Regions from separate parts of the Micromonospora sp. NPDC003241 genome, predicted to be linked through region 4. Evidence: riboswitches for the same ligand, from Rfam matches in the RefSeq annotation. Region 4 holds a riboswitch; each other region holds the start of a gene.

Region 1 (5,568 bases), on a different contig from region 4:
GGTGGCCCAGTTCCGTTCGGCGTCGCGTACCCGGGCCGCGGCGGCCACTGCGGCACCTCCGCTGACGGCGGTCGCCTCCCCGACGGAGAGCACGTCCAGTGACACCGCCAACGCCCGACAGCCGTTGGCGGCGGCGGTGAACGCCGCACCCACCGTGCCGGAGTGCAGCACCGCCCGGCCCGCGTTCGCCCCCCGGTTGATGCCGGAGAGCAGCACCGACGGCGGCGGCCCGAACGCGCCGTGCACGGCGATCAACGCGATGAAGGCGGGCGAGCCGCCGACCCCGAAGGTCGGTACCCCGGCCAGCTCCGGCAACGGATGCTCACGGACCACCACCTGCCCGTCCTGCTCCACCGCACTCATCGCGGCGCTGGTGCCGCTCGCCTCTTCCAGCGGTGCCGCGACCACCACGTCCAGCCCTCGGTCGACCGCCGCCCGGGCCAGAGCGTGGATGCCCGGCGCGGCGATCCCGTCGTCGTTGGTGATCAGCACTCGCAGGGTCATGCGCCACCCACCCGGTGGGCCAACTCGTCGGGGGTGGTGCGTTCCTGCCGGCGGACACCGGCCGGCTCCAGGCGTACCCGGTCCACCAGGCCGGTGATCGAGTCCAGCCGCCCGGTGCCCAGTCCGTGCCGGGTGACGTTCAGCGCGCCGGCCGCCGCGCCGGTCCGGATCGCGGTGCGTACGTCACCGCCGCGCGCCACCACGGCGGCCACGCTGGCGGTCATCGAGTCCCCCGCACCGCGCGGGTCGGCCGCCTCCAGGCGGGGCATCTGCACCTCGAAGACCTCGCCGTCGACGAGGGCCAGCGCCGGCTTGTCGGCCCGGCTGACCACCACGTTCTCGGCACCGGTGGCGTGCAGCTCGTACATCGCCCGGGTGAGCTGCTCCTCGTCGTCGTCGGCCGCGCGGCCGTCGGCGATCAGCTCCTCGTGGCTGACCTTGACGAAGAAGACCCCGCTGTCCAGCACGGCGGTGAGGTGGTCGCCGCAGAGGTCGACCACCACCCGGCTGCCGTTCGCGCCGAGGTCGGCGGCGAAACGCCGGTACAGGTCGGCGGGGACCAGCGACGGGTCGTTCGGGCCGCTCAGGATGCTGACCGCCGCCCGCAGCCCCTCGCCCAGCGACAGGTTGTAGAGCTCGTCCAACTCGTGTCGACTCAGTGGCTGCCCGGTCACGTCGACGATCTCCTGCCGGGTGCCCTCGCGGCGGTCGTGCACGTACCCGCCGCTGCCGCCGGAGTCCCGCGCCACCACCTTGAGGTCGACGCCCTCGCTGACCAGCAGGGGCTCCAGCACCTGCCCGATCTCGCCGCCGAGCGCGGTGCAGAGCACCACGTCGACGCCGTGCGACAGCACCATCCGGGCCTGCCAGACGCCCTGACCGCCGGGGTGCAGGTGCAGCTCCGGAGTCTCGTTGGGCTGGTCGATCGTGACCGTGAGCAGTGGGGTCGGCGCGAAGACCATCACATGTCCGGTCGCCGCGCTCACGACACACCGTCGCACTGGGTCCGCTGCGGTCCGCTCATAACCGTTCCTCCCGGTCGCCACGAAATGTCCGCTTCGATGTCGACGGTAACCAAGGTGGCCGCAGAGCGCGCGGCGACGGGCGGGGCGGAGCCGAGGCAGCCGCCTCGGAGTGCGGGAACGACGACGCCGGGTGGACCACCCGCGAGGGCGGCCACCCGGCGTGCCGTGTGGATCAGTACACCGACAGGTGTACGTGGTTGGTGTGGTCGCTGGACGGGTCGCCCCGCGCGCCGCTGTACGTCCGCCAGCCGCTACTCGGCAGCCAGATCTGCTTGTACCAGATCACGTAGAGCACGGCGAGACGGTCGGCGTTGTTGACGTAGAACGCCGCCAGGTTGTTGCCGTACGTCCGGTCGCCGCCGGTGGCGACCCCGCCGAAGCCGTTCTTCTGCGCGGCGAAGTCGCAGGCCCGACCCTTCGGGTGCTCACCCGAGCCGCCCGCGCGGTAGCAGGAGACGTACCGGGTGAAGCCGGCCGCCTTGGCCTGGTTGAGCGCGTGCAGGGTGCGGGGCGTGATGCAGCCGTTGGCCGGGGTGGGGTCGTTGACGCTGCACGACTCGGCCGGCCAGGAGCCGTTGGAGTTGCGCGGTGCCGGCTTGGCGGTGGCGCTGCTGGAACCGCCGCCACGTGCCGGGGTCCGGCTGGCCCGTTCCTGTGCCGCAGCCCGCTCAGCGCGCTCGGCGCGCTCCTCGGCCACGGTCAGCGAGCGTTCGGCCTGCTCCTTGCGCTTGGCCATCACGGCCACCTGCTTGCGCTGCTCCTGCACCTCGATGTCGAGGGCCTGCTTGGTCTTGCTGACCTCGTCCCGGGTGGTCCGCAGGTCCCGCAGCGCGCGTTCCTCGTTGGCCGCCACCGCGTCCAGCGCCGCCGCACGGTCCATGAAACCGGCCGGGGAACCGCTGTTGAGCAGCGCCGACGCGGCGCCGAGCCGGCCGCCGCGATACGCCTGCGCGGCGATCTCGGCTACCTTGTCGCTGCGTTCGGTGAGCTGACCCTCGGTCGTGGTGAGCTGCTCGGCCAGCTTCTTCTGCCGGACGACCGAGCGGTCCAGGGCGGTCTTGGCGTCGAGGTAGCCCTTGCTGGCCGCCTCCAACTGGGCGCGCAGCGCCGGTGTACCGCCCTCGTCGCCGACGTCACCGGGGGCTGCGGAGGCAGCGCTGAACGGAGCGAGCGCGGCGCCCAGGGCGAGGGCGAGCCCCGCAGCGATCAGGGCCGCCGTACGGCCGGCCGGTCTCACGGTTGCCACTGCTGGCATGCACATGTCCTTCCGTCAGCCGCCGACCGGGTTAGCTGACGGGTTCGGGACGGAAGATCCCTACCGCTGGACGCGGATGCACCCCTGGAACATGGTTCCCCGGTTCGCCCTGGCGGGCGATTAGGCGGCGGTCACCGCCGGCACCGTCGAGTGCCGCCTGGCGGAGACCGGGTCCGAGCCTACCGGTGCTGGTGGGGCTGGTGCAGCCGGTGTGACTCCTGGTGTTCCCCTGGTCACCAGTAAACCAGACAAATGGGATTCTTGTTGCCTTTCGCATTCACCGCCCCGCTACCACTCCACCGTCCCACAGGCACCGGCGCTCGTCCCGGGCTCGATCTGCAACGTGGCGTGCGCGATGTCGAAGTCCTCGCGCAGCGCCGTACGGGCGGCGCGGAGCACCGTGCCGACCTCGGCGCCCTCGGCGGTGGTCAGGTGGGCCGAGGCCACCTCCATCCCGGAGGTGAGCGTCCAGACGTGCAGGTCGTGGACGCCGGCCACGCCGGGCACCGCGGCCAGCCGGTCGTGCACCGCAGTGACCTGGAGGTGCTCCGGGGCGGCCTGCACCAGGATGCGGACCGCCGCCCGGCCCAGACGCCAGGTACGCGGCAGGATGAACGCGCCGATCGCGACCGCCACCAGCGGGTCCGCCCACCACCAGCCGGTCAGCGCGATCAGCGCCGCCGCCGCGATCACCCCCAGCGAGCCGAGCAGGTCGGCCAGCACCTCCAGGTACGCCCCGCGCAGGTTGATGCTCTCCCGTGCCCCGGGTCGCAGCAGCGCGAACGCGACCAGGTTGGCGAGCAGGCCGAGCGTGGCCACCACCAGCACCGGCCCGGTACGCACCTCCGGTGGGTCGCCGAACCGGCGTACCGCCTCGACCAGCACGTAACCGGCGACGCCGACGAGCAGCACGGCGTTGGCCAACGCGGCGAGCACCTCCAGCCGATAGAGGCCGAAGGTGCGTTGTGGATGCGTGTCCACGCGTCGGGTGGCGGTCACCGCCGCGAGCGCCATCCCGATGCCGAGCACGTCGGTGAACATGTGCCCGGCGTCGGAGAGCAGAGCCAGCGAGCCGGTCCACAGAGCGGTCACCGCCTCCACCGCCATCAGGGCGGTGAGCAGCACGAACGCCGCCCACAGCCGGCCGGAGTGGCGGTGTGCGGCGTTCGACACCGAAGCGTGGTGGTGGTCGTGGCCCGCGCCCACGCAGACACCTTGCGTGCTGCGCCCGGCCGGGGACGGAGCTATGCCGACATTGCTATATGTGCGCGCTCAGCCGGTCGGGTCGATCGTGGTCAGCCGCTGGGTGGCCCGGGACAGGGCGACGTAGAGCGTCCGCACGCCGGAGCCCGGATCGGCACGGATCTCACCGGGGGCGACCAGCACCACGCCGTCGTACTCCATGCCCTTGGCCTCCAGGCTGGTCACCACCTGGAGGCGCTCGCCGCCGAGCCCGCCCAGCCAGGCCGCGACCTCGTCCCGGCGCGGCACCGGCGTGATCACCCCGACGGTGCCCTCGACCTCGCCGAGCAGCGCGCTCGCGGCGGTCAGCACGCTGGTCTCCAGCTCCGCCGCCGGCACCACCAGCTCCACCGGGTCGACCCCGGTGGTCCGCACCGCGGTCGGCAGGGCCAGGTCCGGGTACGCCCGCCGGATCTCGGCCGCCGCCACCGCGAAGATCTCCGCCGAGTTGCGGTAGTTGGTGGTGAGCGTGAACCGGTGCCGTCGACGGCGACCCAACGCCTGGTCCCGGGCCCGGGACAGCTCCTGCGGATCCCCCGTCCACGCGGTCTGCGCCGGGTCACCCACCACCGTCCACGAGGCCAACCGACCGCGCCTGCCGATCATCCGCCACTGCATCGGTGACACGTCCTGCGACTCGTCCACCACCACGTGCGCGTAGTCGCGGTAGTCCTCGGGCCGCTCCCGGGCCGCCTGGCGGGCGGCCCGCTGCCGGTCGGCGTACGTGCTCAGCTCGCGTACCCCACCGGCGAGCTGGAACGGGTCGCGCTTCGCACGGGCCGGACGCACCGGCTTGCCGAGCAGCGCGTCCAGCTCGTCGAGCAGCGCCACGTCGGCGACGGTCGGCCCCTCGGCGGCCAGCCCCCGGTACGCCTGCTCCAGCAGCCGGATCTCGGCCCGGGACAGCAGCCCGGCGGCGTACCGGCGCAGCCGTTCCGGATCGGCCAGCCAGCCGAGCACGTGCCGCGGATGCAGCCGGGGCCACCACGCCTTGAGGAAGTCCCGGAAGTCGGTCCGGTCGATCAGTTCGTCCTCGAAGGCCCGCTGCTCGGGCAGCCGGGCGATGCCCAACCGGCGGGCCTGCGCCCAGAGCGCCGCCAGGACACCGTCGAAGCCGGCCCGGCGTACTTCGTTGCGTCGCGCGCCCCGGGCCAACGCCCGGTCCCGGATGGCGTCCAGTTCGGCCCGCTCCAGCCGCAGCAACTGCCCCCGGTAGAGCAGCCGCAGCTCGGCCGGGGAGTCGGGTACGCCGTCCCGGGCCGCCCGCTCCAGCAACCGGCGCATCCGCAGCGACCCCTTGACCGCGGCCACCTCGACCGGGTCGGTGCGGGTGGCGACCAGCCCGGGGAAGAGGGTGCCCAGCGAGTGCAGGGTGGCGGTCTCCTCACCCAGGGACGGCAGCACCGAGGCGATGTACTCGACGAAGACCGAGGAGGGGCCGACCACCAGGATGCCGCCCCCGGCGTACCGGCTGCGGTCGGAGTAGAGCAGGTACGCGGCGCGGTGCAGCGCCACCGCCGTCTTGCCGGTGCCCGGTCCGCC
Region 2 (5,568 bases), on a different contig from region 4:
CGATCGGTTTCGGCGCGATGGTCGGCTCCCTGATCCTGCTCTCCCGCTGGCGCTGATTCCCTGCTCAACGGCCACCTGCGAAGGCCCCGACCGAGCGGACTCGGCGGCGGCCTCCTAAGGTGTGCGCAGGGCGGCGTGGCCCAGGTGCGAGAAGTCTCACGTTACTGCTGAGTAACCTTGCGCGTAAGCTGCATCGCATGACCGAGTGGACCGAGGTCATCGACCGATCCGGGTCGAGGTGCGGCACCCTGGGGTGACCAACCGCACCCCGACCCCGGTCGCCGAGCCGCTCGACAGGCAGCAGACCGGGAGGCCAACTCGATGGGCAGCGTCCAGATCGTCACCACGATCCTCGCGGCCGCCATCACCGCCGTGGCGGTGTGGCTTGCGGTGCGTGCGGTCTCGAAGATGTTCGCCGTGATCCGGCTGGGTCAGCCCGATCCGTCCCGCTCCGGTGACCACGTCGAGCGTACGAAGACCATGCTCGCGGAGACGGCCGGGCACACCCGGATGCTCCGCTGGAGCGTGGTCGGCGCCGCGCACTGGTTCGTGATGGTCGGCTTCCTCGTGCTGTCGCTGCTGGTGCTCGAGGCGTACTTCGAGGTGGTGTCGCCGACCGCCGGGTTGCCGCTGATCGGTGGCTGGGCGCTCTACGGGCTGGTCACCGAGTGGATCGGCATCCTCGGTGTCGTCGGCATCGTGGTGCTGATCGCGATCCGGGTGGCCAACCGGCCGAGTCGGGCCGGACGCCGGTCCCGGTTCACCGGCTCCACCATGTGGCAGGGCTACTTCGTCGAGGCCGTCGTCCTCGCCGTCCTGGTCATGGGCTTCCTGATCCGTGGCTTCAAGGTGGCCACCGACCACTTCGAGTACCCGACCTGGGCCACCCCGCTGAGTCACGCGGTCGGCTCGGTGCTGCCGGACTGGGAGTCCGGGGTCAGCGTCGCCGCCCTTATCAAGATCGCGATTTCGATGACCTGGCTCATCGTGATCTCGCTGAACGTGACCATGGGCGTCGCCTGGCACCGCTTCCTGGCCTTCCCGAACATCTATTTCAAGCGGAAGCCGGGTGCGTCCGGCTCCGGCCTCGGGCCGCTGCGGCCGATGATGAGCGAGGGCAAGCCGCTCGACTTCGAGGAGGCCGATCCCGAGAAGGACCAGTTCGGCGTCGCACACGTCGAGCAGTTCACCTGGAAGGGCCTGCTGGACTTCAGCACCTGCACCGAGTGCGGGCGCTGTCAGTCGCAGTGCCCGGCGTGGAACACCGGCAAGCCGCTGTCGCCGAAGCTGCTGGTGCTCAGCCTGCGCGACCACGCGTACGCCAAGGCGCCCTATCTGCTGGCGGGCGGCGGCAAGGACCTCACCGGCGAGGAGAAGGCCACCGCCGCGCAGCTCGCCCACCTCGACGTGCTGGCGCTCGCCGAGGCGGAGAAGCCGCTGATCGGTGACGCCGAGGCGGGCGGCGTGATCGACCCGGACGTGCTCTGGTCGTGCACCACCTGCGGCGCCTGCGTCGAGCAGTGCCCGGTGGACATCGAGCACGTGGACCACATCGTCGACATGCGCCGCTATCAGGTGCTGATCGAGTCGAACTTCCCCTCCGAGGCCGGCGTGATGCTGCGCAACCTGGAGAACAAGGGGAACCCCTGGGGTGCGCCGCAGAACACCCGGGAGGACTGGACCAAGGGCCTCGACTTCGAGGTGCCCCGGGTCGGTGAGGTCGAGGACTTCGAGTACCTCTTCTGGGTGGGCTGTGCCGGTGCGTTCGAGGACCGGGCGAAGAAGACCACCCGGGCGGTCGCCACGCTGCTGAACGAGGCGGGCGTCTCGTTCGCCATCCTCGGTGAGGGCGAGACCTGCTCCGGCGACCCGGCCCGCCGCATCGGCAACGAGTTCGTCTTCCAGATGCTCGCCCAGCAGAACGTGGAGACGCTCAACGAGGCGTTCGAGGGCCGCGAGAAGGCCAAGCGGAAGATCGTCGCGACCTGTCCGCACTGCTTCAACACCCTGGGCAACGAGTACGGCCAGCTCGGCGGCGAGTTCGAGGTGGTGCACCACACCCAGTTGCTGGCGCACCTGGTCGCCACCGGCAAGCTCACCCCGGTGCAGCCGGTCGACGGCGGCGTCACCTACCACGACCCGTGCTACCTGGGCCGGCACAACCGGGTCTTCGCGCCGCCGCGCGAGGTGCTGGGCAGCGCCGTCGGCGCCGACGACGGCCTGGTCGAGATGCCGCGCAACAGCGAGCGCTCCTTCTGCTGCGGCGCCGGTGGCGCACGCATGTGGATGGAGGAGCGGATCGGCAAGCGGATCAATGTGGATCGGGTCGAGGAGGCCATGTCCACCGGTGCGCGGACCGTCGCGGTCGGCTGTCCGTTCTGCTCGACGATGCTGAGTGACGGAGTCAACGGCAAGGGCGCCGGCGATCAGGTCGAGGTGGTCGACGTGGCCAGCGTGCTGCTGCGTTCGATCAAGCCCGAGCAGGCCCGGGGCGCCGAGGAGGGTGAGCCGGTCGCCGGGTGACCAGCGCGTACGTCGGGACGTGTCGGCATCGGTACGGATGCCGACACGTCCCGATTTTTATATTGGCGTAGATAACTGTAACGAATTGGTCGACACCCTTTGTGTGCGGTCGGTCGCGCAAAGGTGAATGAGCCGTTGGTTGCCTTGATTCCGTCGCGCGCGTTCCCCTAATGTGAGGCACCGACCGCCGTGGGTCGTCTGTCTCGCCCCTTACCGCTAGCGGGACGCCCGGTGGTCGGTCGCAAAGGAGTCGGTGCCGGTGGCAACCATGCCCCTCCATCGTCGTGCGCCGGGACGTTCCACCCCCGCGCGCGGGCTGCGCAAGGCCGCTCGCCGTCTGGTCGTCCTGGTCGCCGCCGCTGCGGTCGGTGCCGGTCTGGTCGCCGCGCCCGCGTACGCCGAGCCGTCGGTGGACGAGATCGAGCGCCAGATCGACAAGCAGTGGCAGCAGCTCGAACCCACCATCGAGCAGTTCAACAAGGTGCGCTCGGAGCTGCGGGTCAACCGCGAGAAGGCCGAGAAGCTGGAGAAGAAGATCCAGCCGCTGGCCCTGGAGACCGAGCTGGCGATGAACCGGGTCGCCGGCCTCGCCTCCCGGTACTACATCACCGGCCCCTCGCAGGAACTCGGCGCGGTGCTGCTCAACGCGAAGCCGGACCAGCTCGGTGAGCAGATGGCCTTCCTCGACCGGCTGGCCTGGGAGGAGCGCCGCCAGCTCGAGGGCGTGATGAAGATCCGGAAGAAGTACGACGACCAGAAGGCCACGCTCGACGCGCTGATCGTCGACCAGGAGGCCAAGCAGAAGCAGCTCGCGGCGAAGAAGAAGCAGATCGACGCCGAGATCAAGCGGCTGGAGCGGTCCCTGCCGGTGACCACGGTGAAGACCACCAACTGCCCGACCATCAACGGTGTGGTCAGCGACGCGGCACGGACGGCCATCCGGACCGCCTGCGCGCAGGTCGGCAAGCCGTACGTCTGGGGTGCCACCGGGCCGAACTCGTTCGACTGCTCCGGCCTCACCCAGTACGCGTACAAGGCGGCGGGTATCTATCTGACCCACTTCACCGGTGCCCAGTGGCGCGAGGGCAAGGCCATCTCCCGGGCCGACGCCCGCCCCGGTGACCTGGTGTTCTTCCGCAGCGACGTGAGTCACGTCGGGATCTATCTGGGCAACAACAAGATGGTGCACTCGGCTCGGGCCGGGGTGCCGGTCAACGTCTCGCCGATCACGACGATGCCGGTCGCCGGCTTCCGTCGACCCGGCTGACGCCTGAGCCCGTACGCAGGAACGACGAAAGGCCCTCGGTCAAGCGACCGGGGGCCTTCTGCGTTGTCGGATTAATGCACCGAGAGTGACGGTGTGGGTGTGTTGCGCATCGACGCCGATCGTCCCTACGCTGGTCAATCGTTGGCCCGCTGGCAGGACCGCCCACCCGGGGCGGTGACGGTCCGACACCGCCGAGTCGCTGTCCGAGCGAGCCGGGGACCCAGGTTTCCGGGGTGAGTCCGCGATGGTCGCGGTAGGGCGTTCCCTTCCCGCCCGAACCCGTCAGCTAACCCGGTAGGCGGTCTGGGAAGAAGGAGTACGCAGCCCGGTGGCACACCATGCCCCGCGGCCTCCGTCGTACCGGTCGGCGAAGCCCGGCCCGACGACGGATGCGCCGCGATCCCGCTGGTACCGCTGCATCACCGCACTCGCCGCACTCGCCGCGACCGCCGTTCTGCTGACCGGTGGCGCGACGGCGGCCCACGCCGACCCCACGGTCGACGACATCGAGCGCCAGATCGACGAGGACTGGAACCGGCTCGAAGCCGTCATCGAACGACACAACGCCACCCGGCAGGACCTGGCCGCCACCCGCCGGGAGGCGGACGCCCTGACCGCCCGCATCGCCCCGCTGCAACAGCAGGTGGACGAGGCGATGAAGCGGGTCGGCGCGCTGGCCGCGCGGGCGTACCGGGGCGAGCCGGTCCGCGCCGTGAACACGCTGCTGGGCAGCCGGTCGCCCGGCGAGGTCATCGCCCAGCTCGGCGTGCTCGACCGGTACGCCCGCTTCCAGCAGGAGGACGTACGCCAGGCGCGTGAACTGCGGGACGAACTCGCCGCCGCCCGAGCCGGACTGGACCGCACCATCGCCGAGCTGACCCGCACCGAGGCCGACCTGGCCGGGAAGCGGCGGCAGATCGACACCGAGATCGAGCGGTTGCAGCGGTTGCGGCTGCGGGCGTACGACGACGGGGGTGGTGGTCCGTTGCGGCCGGCGCCCTGTCCGGCCACCTATCCGGGTGGCCCGGCCGGTGAGGCGGTCACCTTCGCGTGCGCCCAGATCGGCAAGCCGTACTCGTGGGGGGCCGAGGGGCCGCACGCGTACGACTGCTCGGGTTTGATGCTGGCCGCGTGGGCGCGGGCCGGAGTGGCGCTGCCGCACAACGCGGCGCGGCAGCGGCAGGTCACGGCCTCGGTCGGTCGCGGCGACCTGCGCCCGGGTGACCTGGTCTTCTATTTCCGCGACCTGCACCACGTCGGGATGTACGTCGGTGGCGGCTGGGTGGTGCACGCCTCCCGCGCGGGCAAGCCGATCGCGATGAAGCGGATGGACACCAGTCCGATCCACAGTTTCGGTCGGCCCGGCTGAGTCGCCGGGCGGACGGCCACGGGCCCGCGTCTCGGCAGCGCGGGCCCGCCGGTCGTCAGCGGGTCGGCCAGGTACGCCAGTTCTGCCAGGCGCGGCTCGGCGTCGGGCCGCGCTGGCCCTGGTAGCGCGAGCCGTAGACGAGCGAGCCGTACGGGTGCTCGGCGGGCGAGGAGAGCCGGAAGATGCAGAGCTGGCCGATCTTCATGCCGGGCCAGAGCATGATCGGCAGGTTGGCCACGTTGGACAGCTCCAGCGTGACGTGACCGGAGAAGCCGGGGTCGATGAAACCGGCGGTGGAGTGCGTCAGCAGGCCGAGGCGACCGAGGCTGGACTTGCCTTCGAGTCGGCCGGCGAGCTGGTCGCCGAGCGAGATCACCTCAAGCGTGGAGGCGAGCACGAACTCGCCCGG
Region 3 (5,568 bases), on a different contig from region 4:
CACGGCGCCCAGGTCTTCCCGTTCAGCCGCTCCAGCACGGGCACGCACGTGGAGCGGCCGGAGGACGTCGAAGCCGCGCTGCGGACCGCCTTCGAGGCCACCGGACGGATCGACCACGTCGTGGTCACCGCCGGGGTCCTGGAGAAGGGCGCGCTGGCCGAGATGGACCAGGAGACCATCGACCGGGTGCTCCAGGTCAACTTCGTCGGCCCGGTGACCGTCGCCCGGCAGTCCCTGCCCTACCTCCAGCAGACCAAGGGCCAGCTCCTGCTCTACACCTCCAGCTCCTACACCCGGGGACGGGCCGACTACGCGCTCTACTCGGCCACCAAGGCGGCGCTGGTCAACCTGACCCAGGCGCTCTCCGACGAGTGGGCCGAGTTCGGCGTACGGGTCAACATCATCAACCCCGAGCGGACGGCCACCCCGATGCGGACCAAGGCGTTCGGCGCGGAGCCCGAGCACACCCTGCTCGCGGCCGAGACCGTCGCCCAGGCTTCGCTGGACGTGCTGATCTCGGAACTCACCGGCCAGGTGATCGACGTACGCCGGCCGCCCGGCGAGACGTCGGCTCCCGCCCCGGTACCCACCCAGGCCGACGCCAGCAGCGGCACCCGCGTCGGCTGACCCGCCGACGACGACGAGCACGAAGGCAGCGCCGAGATGCGTGGTGACCTGGTCACGAAGTTGGCCGCCCGGGGCCTGGCCACCGGCGGGGCGGTCCTGGCGTTCCTGGTGCTCGCGCTCACCGGCGCGACCACCTGGGGACTCGGGCTGGCGGTGGCCGCGCTCACCGCCACGGTCTGGGAGCGCCGGGTGCGACCCGGCGCCGACAGCGTCGCGGAGACCGCCCTGCTCGCCGCCGGGATCCTGGTCGGCTACGCCCGGCAGCTCGACGGCGGCTTCGACCCGATCCTGGTGGTCACCGCCCTGGTGCTGCTCGGGCTGGTGCTGGTCACCGGGCCGCTGCGGACCGCCGGCAACCTGGAGATCCGCGCCGCCAACCTGCCGGTACGCACCTGGGTGCCGCAGGTCGCCGCCCGGGGAGACGACGCGGTGGCGGGGCTGCTCGCCGCGCTGGCCGTGGCCGCCCTGGCCGGTCTGCCCGCCGTGGTCGCCCTACTGCTCTGCCTGCCGGTCGGCGCCGCCGCCGGGGCGGTCGCCCTCGACCTGGCCCGCCGCCGGTTCCGGCCGACGGCCGGCGGGTCGGCGGTCACCCGGGCACTGCGCCGGCACCAGCCGGAGTTCGTGCTCCACTTCTCCGCCCCGCCCGGGTCGGAGTACCAGGTCACCATGTGGCTGCCGTACCTGGAACGGATCGGTCGGCCGTTCGTGGTGATGCTGCGGGAGCCCGAGTTCCTGCCCGCCGTCGCGGCGGCCACCACCGCCCCGGTGGTCTACTGCCCCACCCTGCGCACCATGGACGAGGTGCTGGTGCCGAGCCTGCGGGTGGCGTTCTACGTCAACCACGGCGCGAAGAACAGCCACTGCATCCGGTTCACCCAGCTCACCCACGTCCAACTGCACCACGGCGACAGCGACAAGGCGCCCAGCGCCAACCCGGTGTCGGCGATCTTCGACCGGATCTTCGTGGCCGGCGAGGCGGCCATCGACCGGTACGCCCGCGCCGGGGTGGAGATCCCGGCCGAGAAGTTCGTGGTGGTGGGCCGTCCGCAGGTCGAGGCGATCGAGGTCCGCCACCAGCCGACGCGCGGGCTGGCGAACCCCACCGTCCTCTACACCCCCACCTGGACCGGCCACCACGCCGACGCCGACTACTGCTCGCTGCCGATGGCCGAGACGCTGCTGCGGCGGCTGCTCGACCGGGGCGCCACGGTGATCCTGCGCGCCCACCCGTACACCAACCAGCATCCGGCCTCGGCCCGACGCCTGGCCCGGCTGCACGAACTGCTCGCCGCCGACCGCTCCCGCACCGGCCGTCAGCACGTGTTCGGCGCCGCCGCCGGCCGGCTCACCCTGGCCGAGTCGGTGAACCGGGCGGACGCCCTGGTCTCCGACGTCTCCGGGGTGGTCTCCGACTGGCTGTACTCGGGCAAGCCCTACGTGGTCACCGACACCGGTGTCGACGGTGACCGGTTCGTCGAGCGGTTCCCCCTCGCCGCCACCGGCTACGTGCTGCGCCGGGACATGTCCGACCTGGACGACGTGCTGACCCGGCTGCTCGACACCGATCCGCTCGCCGAGGCGCGCTGGGCGACCCGTCGGCGCTACCTGGGCGACTTCCCGGCCGAGTCGTACGCCGAGGCGTTCCTCGCCGCCGCCCGGCGGGAGCTGGACCCGACCTGGACCGCCCCGGCACCACGGACCACGACCGACGCCGCCCTGCCCAGCGCCACCTGAGCGGTCTCAGCGCCAGGGGTCGAGCAGGGCCAGCACCGCCGCCGGATCCTCGACGTGGGCGTGGTGACCGAGACCGGGCAACGTCACCACGGGTACGCCGTACGCCCGGAGCTGGTCGTCGGTGACCATCGTGTCGTGTTCGCCCCGGGCCAGCAGGACCGGCACGTCGATCGCCGCCAGCAGGGCGGCCAGGTCGGGTTCGCCGACGGCGAAGGCGGCGGGGTCCATGGCCAGCCGCCACCGCCCGTCCACCTGCCGCAGCCCGGCGTCCACCGCCGGTTGCTCCGGGCCGAGCAACCCGGTCAGGCCGGCCACCCGCAGGTGTCGCCGGGCCGCCTCGTCGCGGGTGCCGAACCAGGTGACCGGCCGGGCGGCCAGGTCGGCGGCGCGGGCCAGCTCCGCCGGGGACCAGACCGCCTTGATGCCGAGGCCCACCACCGCGTCGACCGCCACGCCCCGGTCGGCGGCGGCCAGCGCCAGGCCGACCACCCCGCCGAGCGAGTGTCCGAGTACGACGATCCGGTCACCGGGGGCGAGACTCCCCGCGACCCGGTCGGCGAGAGCGGTGAAGGAGTACTCCGGCAGCGGCGGCGCGGCGCCGTGACCGGCCAGATCCGGGGCCGACCACCGGCCCGGCCACCGCTCCTGCAACAGCGGCGCCCAGGGCAGCCACACGTCGCCGGTGCCACCCATCCCGTGCAGCAGCACCAGCACCGCCCGGTCGCCCGACTCCTCGCTCATGCGCGAAGTCTGCCACCTGGAGGTAAGGAGGGGTCCCCTGCTATGCACGAGGCGTTAGCAGGGGACCCTTCCTTACATCTCAGGAGGAGTAGCCGCGGGTGGCGGCCCAGTGGGCGAGATCGATGGTGGTCATCCAGTACGAGTAGTACGAGGCGTCGGCCGAGTCGGCGATCTTGACCAGTCGACCGTCGTCCTCGTAGCCCACCACGGCGACGTAGTGGCCGCCGGGGAAGGAGTGCCAGCCGCCGTCGGTGTCGGTGGCGCTGCCGGCCACGTTCACCACGACACCGCGCCCGTCGGTGATCGCCTCGACCACGTCGGCCTGGAGCTGGTCCATCTGCGCCGGGCTGGCCGAGCCGCCCGGCAACATCGTGGTCGAGTACGGCCCGCCCTTGACCGTGGCGTTGAGCACCCGGGTGGTGTCCTGGGCCGAGTTGGTGCCGGCGTACGTGGTGCCGAGCTGGGCGGCCAGGGTGTCCTGGTCACGGTCGACACCGGCGGCGCTGAGCGCGTTGCGTACCGCGGCCGGGCCGCAGTAGTAGCCGGTGGTTTGCGCCTGGAAGTCGTAGTCCAGGACCTTCCGCGCCGGTGCCTTCGGGGCGGCCTTCGCACTGGTGGCCACCGGCGAGGGGGCCGCCGAGGTGGCCTTCGGCGAGGGCGACGGCGCGGCGCTGCTCGGGGCCGCGCTGCTGGGCGGGGTCGACGGGGTCGGCTCCACCCGGGCCTCGGCGCGGGAGACCGCGGTGTCGCCGCGCAACTCGGCGACGGTGGTCGTGGTGTGCGCGGTGGCCGGGGCGTCCTCGGTGCCGACGAGTACGGCACCGGCACCGGTGGCCAGCGCCAGCGCAGCGGCCGAGGCGGCGACGACCTGATAGGGGCGTTCGGTGGCCAGCCGGCGTAGCTGGCGCGTGACGGTCTGCTTCACGGAGTCCTCCACGGGAGCTCAGGGAGGCACGGCGAACCGCTCCGGCGGTCAACTCGACAGGACCTGTCGAGGACCGCCCGAGTACGGGGACGGCCGTGCGAGGGGCTGCGCCCGGATGACCGGGCGGGGGCGGTGGCCGCAGTCAGCTCGTAGCCGACGGCCCGGCGAGCGCGGGCACCGCAGTGCCGTGGAGGTGAGGGAACTCAAGGGGTACGACGAGGGGATGCACGAGAGGAAGGCTCCTTCCGACACCGCCGACCGGGTTAGCTGACGGGTTCGGGCGGGAAGACGGCCCTACCGTGAGCCGAGGCTCGCGGATTCACCCCAGTGGTGCGGTGGGTCCCCGGTTCGTGAGACCACGATTAGGCGGGTCGATGCGGCGTCGCCTCCTGCGATCGGGTACCGCATCGGACGGGCCGACACTACTGGCCGGCCATTGCCCTGCCAACCCGCTCTGACCTGCGTAAACATGATCCAGGTCGATGATTTTCGGGCGTTCGGTCAGCGACGTCGCGCAACGGGACCGACGGCGATCGACGCAACAGGCGGTGACAGGGGGACCACCCGCAGACAATGTCTCCGGGCATCGCGTCACGTCTCGGGCGGTTCCCGCCTCGGCGTCCGTTCCGGCGAGGGATGTGACCGGGCTCACCCAATCCGGCCGGACTATCCGGTCGCCGAGCCGGGTCACCCCACGCGCGCCGGTCGCCACCGCAGGACCGCTGCGGCCGGACGTGCGACGGCGGTGACGGCGGGCGCCGGGAACGGGTTCGGGCGCAGGCGCTGCGCGGCGGCGTACGCCTCGGCGGAGAGCACCCGGGCCGCGTCGATGGCCAGCTCGGCCTCCCGCCAGGCGGCCCGTTCCCGCTCGGCGGCGACCCGGTACGCGGCCCGGTGGTTGTCGCGGACGACCCGGGCCAGGACGACCTCCTGTTCGGCCGGGTGCAGTCGGGGATCCCAGCCGGCCCGACGCGCCAGCACGTCGGTGAGCTGCCGCGCCGACAGGTCACCGCGCCAGTGCGCCTGCATCGCCGCGTGGTGCAGCCAGCGCTCCCGGGCGGCGTACTCGCTGGCGGTGCGCGGGGTGCGGGGAGCCGGCAGCGCGGTGACACCGGCAAGCCGCCGGGCCCGGCTCTCCGCCTCGTCGAATCCGGCCCAGGCCCGGTCGAGAGCGGTCTGAGCGGTACGCCACGCCTCCTGCCGCCGGGCGGCGTTCTGCGCGGCCCCGGCGGCGGCCACGGCCACCTCACCGGCGTAGCGGCGCAGGTCGGCCGCCTCGGCCTCGGCGGGGTCGGCGGCCGGACCGGTGGCCTCGTCGGCGCCGGACGAGGCCGTTTCGGGCCGGGCGACCAGGGCGGTGAGCACGCCCAGCGCGAGCACGAGCAGCACCGACCAGATGGCGGCGGCCCGGGGCACCTCGATCAGGAACTGGTAGAGGACGGTCTTCTCCATGGCGGTACCTCGTGGGCAGTGGTGCGCTGACAGCGGACCGCGCCGGCATCCGGTCGTCCGGTGGCGGTGCCACGGGACCGGGCGGGGCG
Region 4 (5,568 bases):
GTGTCGAGGGGCAGGTACGCGGCGTCGAGAAGATGGTCGACGAGGATCGCTACTGCATCGACGTGCTCACCCAGATCTCCGCGATCCAGGCCGCACTGGACAAGGTCGCTCTCGGCCTGCTCGACGGGCACGCCCGGCACTGCATGCACGAGGGCGCCGCCGAGGGCCGCGCCGACGAGATGGCCTCCGAGATGATGGCCGCCGTCGGCCGCCTGATGAAGCGCGGCTGACCCGCCCGTCGCCTGATGAAGCGCGGCCGACCCGACCCACCCGCACGCCCGGCCCGGGTGTCGTCTCCGGCACCCGCCCCCGACACACGCGCGCGACCTGCGTTCCGATGCCGACCTGGCTACCATTCGCCACGATGGCCAGCCGGAACCGCCCTCACGGTACGCAGCCATCCTGCCACGCTCGGGCCATTCCGGATGCCCGCCGCAGCGGCCGACCGGCGGCGCTGAACCTTCTCGCCCGCCGGTACGTAGTTCGCCTTGGAATCGTTGGGAGACAATGAATGGGCGCCGACCACACCCGTTCCGCTCCGCCCACCCCACCCCGGGTGCGGCGGATCCTCATCGTGACGGTGGTCCCCCTCTTCCTCGTCACCCTGGTCGCCGCGCTCGTGCTCTGGCCCTCGGACCCGCCCCGGCCCGAGGCCGCCGACGACACGCCTCGTTACCACGGCACGGTCACCCGGGTGGTGAACGAGCCCTGCCCACCGAACCCGGTCGTGCCCGAGGGCACCCCGACCACCGCCGGGCAGCAGTGCGGCACGGTGACCGTACGGGTCGACAGCGGCCCGGACTCCGGCGAGGACGTGCAGACGCCGCTGCCGGACGGGCCGGGAGCGCCCCGGGTCAGCGTCGGCGACGAGATCATCCTGGTCTCCCTGACCGATCCCGAGGACCCCTCGCTCAGCTACTACAACATCGCCGAGCACCAGCGGGGCAAGCCGCTGATCTGGCTCGCGGTGCTGTTCGCCGCCGCCATCGTGGCCTTCGGGCGGCTTCGCGGCCTGGCCGCGCTCGGCGGCCTGGCGGCCAGTTTCGCCATCCTGATCACCTTCGTGCTGCCCGGCATCAGCGCGGGCCAGCCGCCGTTGGTGGTCGCCATCGTCGGCGCGGCACTGATCATGTTCGTGGTGCTGTACCTGACGCACGGCATCTCGGCACAGACCTCGGTAGCCGTCCTCGGCACGCTCGGCAGTCTGGTGCTCACCGGCCTGCTCGGACTGGCCGCCACCCGGGCCACCCACCTGACCGGTTTCGGCAGCGAGGACGCCACCACGCTGTCCATGTTCCGGGGCGACGTCGACCTGCACGGCCTGCTGCTCGCCGGCATCATCATCGGCTCGCTCGGCGTGCTCGACGACGTCACGGTGACCCAGGCCGCCGCCGTGACCGAACTGCGCCACGCCAACCCGAGCTTCACCCGCCGGGAGCTGTACCGCTCGGCGACCCGGGTCGGCCGGGCCCACATCGCCTCGGTGGTGAACACCATCGTGCTGGCGTACGCGGGCGCGTCGCTGCCGCTGCTGCTCCTGCTCACTGCCGACACCCGCGCGCTCGGCCAGATCGTGACCAGCGAGTTCCTCACCCAGGAGATCGTCCGCAGCGTGGTGGCCACGCTGGGGCTGGTCGCCGCCGTACCGCTGACGACCGCACTGGCCGCGCTGGTGGTCACCGCCGGACGGCGGGACACGCCGGAGCCCGGCGGGTCCGGCGGCCACGACGACGGGCCGGACGGCGACGGCCCCACTCCCCCGACTCCCCGGCCCGGCACGGACCGGACCGAGGCCCTGCACGCGCTCAGCACCGCGCGTGCGCGTGACACACCCCCCGCCACCGGATCGCGGTGGCCCGACCCGGACAGGAGCACGGACACCACATGGTGACACCCCGCAGCGTGACCGCCCCTGCCGACACGGTTCGTGCCCGTGTCGTTGGTCACCCATCGCGATTACGAAATGACGCATCTAGCCGGGTTCGGGGCGTAGAGACCGACATGGACCGTCGGGTAACCTCACAGCCGGTCACCGACGAAGGCGCGCAGCGGCGCCTGCGGTGCCACCGCCCAATCGCCGCGAGGCGAGCCGGGGACCCAGGTAGGTGGGGTGAATCCGCGTCAGCGGTAGGGGCCACTTCCGTTCCGAACCCGTCAGCTAACCCGGTCGGCGGTCGATGGAAGGGAAAGAAGTGACGGCACCCCTACGCCGCTGGATGACACCCGTGGTGGCCGTGTTCGCCGCGTTCGCCGTGTTCGCCGGGCCCCTGCCGGCCATGGCCGCGCCGAACCCACCCGCGCCGGCCGAGCACGACGACGACCCACCGATGCTCAACGACCTGATCGAGTCGGCGAACCGCGACTTCTCCAAGGCCAAGAACCAACTGGAGAAGTCCAAGAAGCGCCAGCTCAAGCTCGACGTCGAGCTGCGCCGCGCACAGGCCGACCTCGACGCGCTCCGGCCGCAGGTCGCCGAGATCGCGACGCAGTCGTACCGCACCGGCCGGGTCGGTGCGATAGCGATGTTGTTGCAGAGCAACGCGCCGGACTCGTTCATGGACCGCGCGTCCGCCCTGGACGAGTTGAACCTGTTCAACGACAAGAAGTTGGGCGAGGTCAACACGATCCGGGAGCGCGCCGACCAGGCCAAGCTCGCCTCCGACGCCGAGGTCCGTGAGCAGCAGAAGCTGACCAACGACATGGCGCGCAAGAAGACCGAGGCGGAGAAGTCACTGCGCCTGGTCGGTGGCGAGGGCCTGACCGGTGGCCTGGTGGCCGCCACCTCGCCGGTCGCCCGGGTGGCGCCGAACCGCGCGTCCGACGGGAGTTGGAAGCCGGAGTCGTGCAGCCAGAAGGACCCGACCACGTCGGGTTGCATCACGCCGCGCACCCTGCACATGTACAAGGAGGTCAAGCGGGCCGGCTTCGACCGCTTCGTCGGTTGCTGGCGGCCCGGTGACAGGTTCGAGCACCCCAAGGGCCGGGCGTGTGACTGGTCGTTGCAGAACAGCGGGTTCAGCCCCTGGCACAACAACGACACCCGGATCTACGGCAACAACCTGGCGGCCTTCCTGGTCCGCAACGCCGACCGGCTCGGCATCTACTACGTGATCTGGAACCGGCAGATCTGGTTCCCGACCGAGAACAGGTGGCGGTCCTACAGCGGCCCGTCCAACCACACGGACCACGTGCACGTGTCGCTGCTCTGAGCACCGTCCGGGTGACCTGCGAGGGCCGCTCCGCCGTCTGGCGGAGCGGCCCTCGTCGTCCGTGTCGGGCAATCCGGCGGGTCAGCCCACGGGCGTGACCACACCCGCCATCTCGGCGGGCTCCGCCGCGATGGTCCGCACCTCACCGGCGGCCAGCCGGTACGACATGCCCACCACCGCGCATCCTCCCGCGGCGACCTCGGCGGCCAGCGCCTCGGAGGACTCCAGCATCGCCTCGACGGTCTGCGCGATGTGGATGTCGACGATCGCGTCCAGGTCGTCGACCCCCGCCCGCTCGGCCCGGCGCAGGCTGGGCACCACCGCGTCCACCACGGCACGCAGGTGCCCCGAGGGCGCGGTGCCGGTGGCCGCCGCGGCCCGGGCCGCCTGGACGGCACCGCACGAGTCGTGCCCGAGCACCACCACCAGCGGCGTACGCAGCACGCTCACCGCGTACTCGACGCTGCCCAGCACCTCCGGGCCGATGGTGTGCCCGGCGGTCCGGACCACGAAGAGATCGCCCAACCCACGGTCGAAGATGATCTCCGCAGCGAGCCGGGAGTCGGAGCAGCCCACGATCACCGCGAAGGGGTGCTGCTCGGCGGCGACGGCGGCCCGGTGGCTGGCGTTCTGGTTGGGGTGCCGGAGCGTGTCGGTGACGAAGCGGCGGTTGCCGGCGATCAGCTCGGCGAGGGCGCGCTCCCGCGAACCGGGAAGGTCTGCGGTCAGGTACTCACGTTCGGGACCGGGCTGCGCTCCGATCGTTCCGGGTCGACTCATCCGGCGTCACCTCGCCTCTCGGTGGAATGCCTGGTCATCCCGGCCGGCGCTGGCCACGGGCTGCCACCAACCGTCACACGCAGCGCAAGGCACGTCAAGCTATGCGTGATCTGCATTTCATGTATTACAGAACGCTTGCCAATCGAGCCGAGCGGGCGCGAGCGCAGCTCCGGAACACGACAGGGCAGGCCATACGATGGCGGGCATGGCGACCTCAGACGAGCGAGAAAGTACCCGCAACTGGACTTTCCTGACAAACCACGCACACGTACTGCTCGCCATCGCCCGCAACCCCACCGCCCGGCTGCGCGACGTCGCCAGCGAGGTGGGGGTCACCGAACGCGCCGCCCAGGCCATCGTCGCCGACCTGGAGGCGGGCGGCTATCTGCACCGCACCCGGGTGGGCCGCCGCAACGAGTACACCCTCAACCCGGCCGGCCGGTTCCGCCACCCGGCCGAGGCCGACCGTCAGGTCGGCGACCTGCTCGCCCTGTTCACCGACTAGGCCGCACCGTCCACAGTCGACTACGTGGCGTGGTTCACCGATCCCGTCCCACTCGCGCCCATGCGTTATCGGCACGGGGACGATAGGTTGAACACGTGTCATCCGTCGCGCTCGCCCGTCCCTTGTGGCCGGCGACGCTGCGCACGCTGCGGGAGCTGACCCGACTGGCGCTGGCCGCCCTCGTGCTGGCGGTCGGCCTCGGCACGGCCGCCGCGAACCTGCCAGCGCGCCCGGCGGGCGACCAGCCGATCCACGCCGTCGCCGATCATCGCGCCTGGTCCGTCACCGCCGACCTGCCGACCTGGCCGGGCACCGTCGCACCGGCTGCCGAGCAGGTGCGGGCCTCCGGCACGCTGGCGACCTCACCGACGCAGCCCACGGTCCCGACCCCGCCGCCGGCTCGCCCCGAGCCCGCCGCCGAGTCCGGCGCGGCCACCACCACGGTTCACCAGCTCGCCGCGCCGCGACCCACCGTCGGCAACGGTGAGCCGACCCGTCGCGGTCCACCGGCCGCCTGACCGACGGCCCGCCTCAGGACGCCCACCGGCCCACGCGACCGTCCGCCGCCCCGGCCCGACCCCGGACACGGCCAGCGACCGTCGCCGAGCGTCCCGGGGGCCCGCCGCCGTCGCGGACCCGTCCGGCCCGGCCCGGCGTCCTGTCGCCGACCTCGGCGACCACAGACCTTCCCCCAGTCGACGACCCTCATCCGACCGCGAGAGGTGTTGATGATGCGAACCGCTCTCTCCCATGTCCTGCCCGACGTCCCCATGGCCGCCGTGATCTGGCTGAGCCTGCTCGGGGTGGTGATCCTCGCCATCGCCGCCCTGCTGCTGCGCCCCCGACACCTCCTCCGGTTCGACGCGGGCACCCGGATTCGCGAGGCGGCACTGCCGAGCCGCACCGAGCACACCGAGCAACAGCGGGACCAGGACCGCTGGGCGGAGGAGGTGGCCGTGGCCGCCGACCGGGCCGACGCCACGGCCCGGCGACGTCGCGAGGAGTGGCTCACCGCGCAGGACGAGGCCGAGCGGGCGTGGCAGGCGTACGAGACGGCGGAGGCGGACGTCCGCC

The links. A riboswitch is a leader RNA that binds a small molecule or an ion and turns the genes downstream of it on or off. The one in region 4 is predicted to bind cyclic di-AMP.
Region 1: linked by a shared signal. The riboswitch ahead of ACWDVW_RS21835 (coiled-coil domain-containing protein) and the one ahead of ACWDVW_RS09575 (coiled-coil domain-containing protein) in region 4 are both predicted to bind cyclic di-AMP.
Region 2: linked by a shared signal. The riboswitch ahead of ACWDVW_RS02565 (NlpC/P60 family protein) and the one ahead of ACWDVW_RS09575 (coiled-coil domain-containing protein) in region 4 are both predicted to bind cyclic di-AMP.
Region 3: linked by a shared signal. The riboswitch ahead of ACWDVW_RS13610 (C39 family peptidase) and the one ahead of ACWDVW_RS09575 (coiled-coil domain-containing protein) in region 4 are both predicted to bind cyclic di-AMP.

The regions. Positions count from the first base shown of each region.
Region 1 is NZ_JBSFSO010000029.1:66,697-72,264, reverse strand. Features, by position in the region: gene surE (5'/3'-nucleotidase SurE) at 1-504, opposite strand, end outside; gene ACWDVW_RS21840 (1-phosphofructokinase family hexose kinase) at 501-1,466, opposite strand; gene ACWDVW_RS21835 (coiled-coil domain-containing protein) at 1,702-2,784, opposite strand; cyclic di-AMP (ydaO/yuaA leader) riboswitch at 2,789-2,921, opposite strand; gene ACWDVW_RS21830 (cation diffusion facilitator family transporter) at 3,073-3,990, opposite strand; gene ACWDVW_RS21825 (HelD family protein) at 4,057-5,568, opposite strand, start outside.
Region 2 is NZ_JBSFSO010000002.1:175,961-181,528, forward strand. Features, by position in the region: gene ACWDVW_RS02550 (cell division protein CrgA) at 1-56, shown strand, start outside; gene ACWDVW_RS02555 ((Fe-S)-binding protein) at 322-2,523, shown strand; gene ACWDVW_RS02560 (NlpC/P60 family protein) at 2,777-3,790, shown strand; cyclic di-AMP (ydaO/yuaA leader) riboswitch at 3,970-4,106, shown strand; gene ACWDVW_RS02565 (NlpC/P60 family protein) at 4,119-5,159, shown strand; gene dcd (dCTP deaminase) at 5,215-5,568, opposite strand, start outside.
Region 3 is NZ_JBSFSO010000013.1:59,811-65,378, reverse strand. Features, by position in the region: gene ACWDVW_RS13625 (D-ribitol-5-phosphate cytidylyltransferase) at 1-627, shown strand, start outside; gene ACWDVW_RS13620 (CDP-glycerol glycerophosphotransferase family protein) at 664-2,361, shown strand; gene ACWDVW_RS13615 (alpha/beta fold hydrolase) at 2,368-3,102, opposite strand; gene ACWDVW_RS13610 (C39 family peptidase) at 3,182-4,039, opposite strand; cyclic di-AMP (ydaO/yuaA leader) riboswitch at 4,265-4,406, opposite strand; gene ACWDVW_RS13605 (hypothetical protein) at 4,715-5,479, opposite strand.
Region 4 is NZ_JBSFSO010000008.1:133,533-139,100, reverse strand. Features, by position in the region: gene ACWDVW_RS09585 (metal-sensitive transcriptional regulator) at 1-230, shown strand, start outside; gene ACWDVW_RS09580 (YibE/F family protein) at 512-1,891, shown strand; cyclic di-AMP (ydaO/yuaA leader) riboswitch at 2,058-2,189, shown strand; gene ACWDVW_RS09575 (coiled-coil domain-containing protein) at 2,193-3,209, shown strand; gene ACWDVW_RS09570 (carbonic anhydrase) at 3,291-3,989, opposite strand; gene ACWDVW_RS09565 (helix-turn-helix transcriptional regulator) at 4,186-4,494, shown strand; gene ACWDVW_RS09560 (hypothetical protein) at 4,590-5,012, shown strand; gene ACWDVW_RS09555 (hypothetical protein) at 5,226-5,568, shown strand, end outside.